2 regions of the Pseudoalteromonas sp. APAL1 genome follow, and region 1 is predicted to be linked to the other one. Evidence: riboswitches for the same ligand, from Rfam matches in the RefSeq annotation. Region 1 holds a riboswitch; the other holds the start of a gene.
The links. A riboswitch is a leader RNA that binds a small molecule or an ion and turns the genes downstream of it on or off. The one in region 1 is predicted to bind lysine.

Region 2: linked by a shared signal. The riboswitch ahead of dapA (4-hydroxy-tetrahydrodipicolinate synthase) and the one ahead of lysC (lysine-sensitive aspartokinase 3) in region 1 are both predicted to bind lysine.

The regions. Positions count from the first base shown of each region.
Region 1 covers NZ_JAKGAW010000057.1:15,678-19,084, forward strand. The annotation lists gene L1264_RS19095 (4'-phosphopantetheinyl transferase family protein) at 1-515, shown strand, start outside; gene lysC (lysine-sensitive aspartokinase 3) at 492-1,871, opposite strand; lysine riboswitch at 1,953-2,125, opposite strand; gene nhaD (sodium:proton antiporter NhaD) at 2,214-3,407, opposite strand, start outside.
Region 2 covers NZ_JAKGAW010000018.1:69,745-73,151, reverse strand. The annotation lists gene L1264_RS10925 (protein adenylyltransferase SelO) at 1-702, opposite strand, end outside; gene L1264_RS10920 (DNA-3-methyladenine glycosylase I) at 711-1,406, opposite strand; lysine riboswitch at 1,589-1,785, shown strand; gene dapA (4-hydroxy-tetrahydrodipicolinate synthase) at 1,923-2,807, shown strand; gene L1264_RS10910 (2,3,4,5-tetrahydropyridine-2,6-dicarboxylate N-succinyltransferase) at 2,822-3,407, shown strand, end outside.

The DNA.
Region 1 (3,407 bases):
ACGCTTACCCTAATGACGATTTAGCCCTCAATGAAATATCGAGCCAGTTTGATGACAAAGACAGCAAGCTAAAGCTACATACCCCGGTTAGAGAACCTGTGTGGACCTGTTTATCTCATTCAAATGGTTTAATCGGTGCAGCTCTTAACCCCAAACAGCAACTATTTGGTTTTGATATTGAACAAAGCAGTAAGCCTCGCCCTTTTATCAAACTCGCAAAGCATTTTTATCATCAAGATGAAGTTGACTTAATTAGCCGTTTTGACGCTCCCGATGAACAAGCACAGTGCTTTTTTAGAATTTGGACATTAAAAGAGGCGCTTGCCAAAGCAAGTGCTCAGCCGATTGCGAAACTACTTGCTCCTAATGTATTTGAAGAATTGAGCAAACATAATTTCAGCGCGAGTAGTAATTCTATTGAAGGGTTTGATATAAGTGTTGTGGCACAAAAAAGCACTGACTGGCAGTGCTCTTTTATTAATTTTAACGACCTACGCCGCGACTTGGCTTTCTAATAGTCGGCTGTGAATAGCCTGCACGACTTCATCTGACTCACTTTGCTCAACTAAGAAGCACAGGTTATGTTTACTTGCACCGTGGCAAATTAAACGAATATTAAAATCACTCAATACCTGCATTAAGTTCATTTCTTGCTGACGTAATTGAATCTCAGAACCAATTAAAGCCACCAGCGTTAAGTTATTCTCAACCGACACATGACAAAACTCAGAAAGCTTATCTAAACAAGCTTGATCAAGCTCTGGACGTGATGCATTCGGTGCGTTATCTAAAGTGATTGCAACACTGATCTCTGAGGTAGTAACCAAATCAACCGAAATATTAAACTCACTTAAAATAGTGAATACACGGGCTAAGAAACCACTCGCTAGGAGCATTTCCGGGCTTTTAACCGTTAACAGAATTTGGTTTTTACGCTGTGTTACGGCACGAATACCTGGTTGCTGAGATTTTTCTTTTTCAATCCATGTACCACCTAACTGTGGTTCACGGCTTGAACCAACAAACACACTAATATGGCTACGGCTTGCAGGTAAAATGGTTGCAGGGTGCAGCACTTTTGCTCCAAACGTGGCCATTTCTGCCGCTTCATCAAAGCTTAAGCGAGCAATTGGGCTTGCTTTGGCGCATAAACGCGGATCCGTACTGAAAATACCCACAACATCGGTCCAAATATGCACGCTTTTTGCGTTAATTGCTTCAGCGAGTAATGCAGCACTGTAATCTGAACCACCACGCCCTAAAGTCGTTGTTTGATTATGTTCATTGCTACCAATAAAGCCTTGAGTTACAACAACTTGCTCATCAAGTAGCGGCACTAAATGCTCTTTAGCAGCCGCAGCGGTTGCTGCAACATTAGGTGTTGCTTTAGCAAATTGGCTATCTGTTTTTAGCACCTTACGCACATCAAAACGCACCGCATCAAGACCTTGACCACGTAAAACTTGAGTGAACAAATACGATGATAAACGCTCACCAAAGCTCAGTAGCTCATCTTGCTCAGCTGCTGACTTAACCCCTTCTGATGCCAAAGTTTGAAAAGCCTTAAGCGTTTCATTAAAGCCATGTGCTAAATCAGCATCGAGCGACAGCTCTGTCAAAATTGCTTCTTGAATGGCGACTACGCCGGTAATGTGCTCATCACGCTCAACCGCGCTCAAATTACGTTTACACAATGCAACTAAATGATTGGTCACGCCAGCACTGGCACTCACAGCAACAATACGTACTTGGTTATCAGCACTAACGATTTCTGCGCAGCGGCTCATAGCATCAAAGTTAGCTACACTGGTACCGCCAAATTTTGCAACAACGTAATCTGATTTTGTATTGGCGGCTAATTGGGTATTCATGTCGTCTCCTTTTGTGGAAAACTATCCACAGTAAATCAAGAAGAACTCGGCAAGGGGGTGCTTTGAAAATAAAGAGTAGTCCATGCCAGAAGCTCTCCACCTAGTTTGGTGACAGTTTTGAGGATTCAGCCCCATAAACCGAAAAATAACCGTGACGTCCGGCTAATTTTCTCGGCGAGTACTTCCCTCATTAATGGTCATCGGCGTTCGTCACCTCACATTAACTACCTAAGTATCGCACCTCTTCTGAATGTTAAGTTAACACCTGGTTAAAATAACAAAGCCTGCTGTTAAAAGCAGGCTTCGAAAGTTAACGTTTAGACGTCTAGCTGTCAAGTTGTTTTATGAAATTAAACTGCCCGCTAAGTGCGAACCGTAATAACCTACGGTGTATGAAATCAATAAATACACCGACATTCTTAGGTAACTCATAAATGTAAGCGCTTTTACTTTACTCATAGCAATAATACCCGCCGCAGAACCGATAATAAGCATTGAGCCACCTACCCCTGTTGCGTAAGTAAACGACAGCCATTGCTGTGGACTCATCACAATATCTGCCTTTAAAAGTGCTGCAGTTAAAGGTACGTTATCTACCGCCGCCGATAATAGCCCCATTAAGTAATTGGCATATTCAGGCGCCATCAATTCATAAAGGTGAGTAAATTTAGCAAGCATGCCAACTTCTTTTAATGCGCCAACCAGCAATAACACACCCACGAAGAACAATAAGGTGTCGTACTCAATTTCACGAATATAATCGATGATTTTTTTGTTCACATCTTTTTTGCGCATTAAAAATTGCGCAACCAAAAACATCAGTGATAAACCAAATAAAAAGGTTAATAGCGGTGGCACACTATAAAGTACGCTCAGCGTTAACGTAGCAATAATCGTCGAGAAGAAGATAACCGCAATGGTAATATCGGTTTTTTCAATACGACGAGCCGTTTGCTTTTCAAATACCACATTACCCGACATACCCACCGATAACATTGCCGCTAACAATGCAACACTTGCAAGTGCAGGTACAATTAATAATAACAAGTTAGCAATGGTGACTTTTTCGTCTAAGAAAATCATCAGCGTTGTAACATCACCCGTGATCAACGACACCCCACCCGAGTTAACACTGAATACAATTAAGGTTGCGTATTTTATTAATTTTTTAGGATCTAACTTCAGTGACATCACTACCGCAAGCGAGATTAAAGTTGCGGTTATGTTGTCTGATATCGATGAAAATAAAAACGCAAAACCACCAATCAAAAACATCAGCTTTCGTTCACTGATTTGATTTGGCATAATTTTATGAACAATATTCTGGATAAAGCCTTTAGAGTTTAAATACGCAACAAAGGTCATCGCAGCCATTAAAAATAGCCACAAAGTCGCGATTTCTAATATATTGTGATCCAGTTGATGTTGTATGGTTTCTGGGCTTTGCCCATGAATCGGAGAGATAAATAAGATAATCCAGCATAAAGTACCAAAAAAAAGCGTCGTTTTGGCCTTGTTAACATGGATAATATCCTC
Region 2 (3,407 bases), on a different contig from region 1:
CACTCGCATCCAACTGATGATAAGCTCAATTTGCTTATCTATGACTGCGGTTAAAAAGTCTACATAACGTTGCTCTGCACGTGTATCTATCTCTGGGAAATGACAACTGAGTGCGTAATCAACTAACTTTTCTAAGCCTTCAATATCGCCCTGGGTTGCTAAATACTGAAATGAACCAACGCGAATATGACTTTTTGCTACGCGAGTTACGACAGCGCCTGGCCGAGGTGGTTGTCGATACACCGTTTCGCCGGTAGTAACAACAGCTAAGCAGCGAGTTGTCGCGACACCTAATGCAGCCATCGCTTCGCTCATTATAAACTCACGAACCGCCGGCCCAATCGCACAACGTCCATCACCACCACGTGAAAACACTGTAGCACCCGCCCCTTTAAGCTGTATGTCCCACAGTACTCCTTCAACGTCTTTAACTGCTCCAAGCAAATGCGCTCTGCCATCCCCCAGACGTGGTGAGAAATGACCAAATTGATGCCCTGAGTAACCTAAAGCAATAGGCTTTACGCTGTCATCAGTTATTGAGCCACTTAACTGTCCTGCTAGGTATTCTGGATCATGACTAATACCAAGCGACTGAGCTAATTTATCATTGAATAACAATAATGCGGGATCAGCGGCGCGAGTAGGCATATCTTCAATAGCCAATAGTTCGCTGATATCGGTATACCTAGTTTGCAGTTTCATAAAAAATCCTATCGCGCAGCTATGCCAACGCGGTTATCGCCTACCCCATAGGCAACTAATTGACTTAGCGCTTGCAGGCTAAAGCCACTTTGTTGTTGTAGCTCGTTGAAAAAGTCTTGTGCAGCTTGTAATGACTTTTTAGTTTGTAAGCCACCGTCAATTAATTCATGAGCACGTAAATAATTTTCTACGTCTCGAGACAGTAAAAAAGTATCCTTACCCATGGCACGCAATGCATAAGGCCCTGTGTTCCCACCTAGTCGCGCACCATGCTTTTTTAAGTAAGCCCACAAACCGATAATATTATTTACTGGCCAATCAGCTACAAATTGGCTGAAACTGCCATGTTTTTCAGCTACTTCATGGATCATGTAGGCATTTTCAGGGATCGTTTGTACTTTTTTAAAGTTACGAATAATACGTTCATCACTGGCTTTTTGCTCGAGCATATCAGGTGGCATCATTAATAGTTTCTCAACACTGAAGTCCCAAAATACCTCTCGAAATCCTGACCACTTACTATTGATAACAGACCAGTAAAAACCACTTTGGAACACTTTACGCGTTAACTCTTCCAACCATAAGTCATCATGCATTTTGGCAATGTCAGCGCTATCAAGCGGGTCAGAAAGCAGTGCAAGCAGCATTTCTTCACTGCCCTTACGGGTGACAGCTCGCTGATAGATATCGTTAAACTTTTCCATTCTTCTTCCAATTCGTCTGGGTAATACTAGTGTACTAAAAACACGCTTATACGTAACCATGTTGCAAAATCGGTCACTAAAAAAACGAATACTCCGCCTTGACACCTAGATGGCTAAAATGCTTTAATCGTCGCTGATACCCTATTTAACTATGTTGGCTTTAAGCTATAAAGCGAGCATAAAGGGCTGGAAGAGGTGCGTTATTCAGGTAGCGTATAGGAGGAGCACAGACTCTGTTGATCATACGTGAGGGGAATTAACGCCGAGAAGTAACACCGTTTGTGAGGTGCTTATTTCGGGCGACTGGGCTGAATCCCAGCGACTGTCACCAACAATAGCAAAACGCTATTGATTAGTTTGGTGGAGAGCTTCTGGTCTTAGTATAATAAGGCCGTTGCGTCTTTATTATTTTAAGCCCATTCGCTCTTCGAATTATACCTTGTTCGAACGACGACATGCGGCTCCATTCAATTGCTCCCGCATAAACTCTTCGAATACCTTATAAGTTCGTGAGAGATGATCAACAATTTTGATTTAAACGACTATCCACTATGGACAGCGCTTGTCACGCCATTTTCTGAATCTGGCGAGGTCGATTACACGGCCCTTGGGCAACTGGTCGCTGAGCAGCAAGATGCTAATAACGGCATTTTATTGCTTGGCAGCACCGGCGAAGGACTGGCGCTTTCACTTAAAGAGCAACAAGCCATTGTTGAACATGTTTGCCAATTAGCACCGACTGTACCACTTATGGTCGCTGTGGGCGGCATGAACCTTAAGCAGCAAATTGCTTGGGTTGAATACTGCAACCAACTACCTATTCATGGCTATCTATTGGGCTCTCCTCTGTATGCAAAACCTGGGGTTGTTGGCCAAACACATTGGTTTGAAAGCCTACTTAACGCAAGTCATCACCCTTGTATGTTGTATAACGTACCAGGACGTAGTGCAGTTGAGATTTCACCGCAGGTGATCAAAAACCTTGCTGAGCACAAAAACCTTTGGGCTTTGAAAGAAGCCAGTGGTGACATTAGCAAATTTGAAGGCTTTAGAACGGCGTCACCAACACTGGCTATCTTCAGTGGTGATGATGCACTTATGCCGTATTTTGCTCAAGCTGGTGCAAAAGGTTTAGTTTCGGTTGCCGCAAATGCTTGGCCGAGTCAAACCCATGAGTTTGTTAAACGCAGTTTAAGTGGTCAATATCCAAATCTATTCACCGATTGGTCGCAAGCGATTCAAAGCTTATTTGCTGTCGCAAATCCAATCCCCGTAAAAGTACTGATGCACCTGCAAGGTAAAATAAATACCCCGCATTTACGTCCGCCGCTTACGCATTTAGAGCTTGAGCAAACAGACAGCATCCCCCACGCAAACAACACAATTTTATCTTGGAACTAAAAACAGGTTTTATCATGAGCTGGTTAGAATTATTAAACAACTTAGAATCAGGCGCAGTTCGCGCAGCAACACAAGACGAGAACGGCAACTGGCATGCCAATGTTGAAGTTAAACAAGGCATTTTAGAAGCCTTTAAAAATGGCACAAATACCGAGTTCCCGGGTGGTTTTGTGGATAAGCACAACCTAGCACCACAGGGCTTTGCTGCAAATGCCGGCGTGCGTATGGTACCAGGTGGTAGCAGTGTTCGTCGTGGCGCACACGTTGCTAAAGGCACGATTATCATGCCACCAGCGTATGTAAATATTGGCGCATTCATCGACGAAGGTACGATGGTCGATAGCCACGCATTAGTGGGTTCATGCGCACAAGTAGGTAAAAATGTTCACCTAAGTGCAGCAGTACAGTTAGGTGGCGTGCTTGAGCCAATTGGTGCCAGCCCTGTGGTTATTGAAGATGACGCTTTCATCGGTGCAGGCTGCGTTATTGTTGAAGGTGTGGTTGTGAAAAAAGGTGCTGTACTTGCGCCGGGTGTGCGCTTATCTGCAACCATCCCTGTCTACGATTGTGTTAATGAGCGCCAGCTAAACAAAGGTGAAG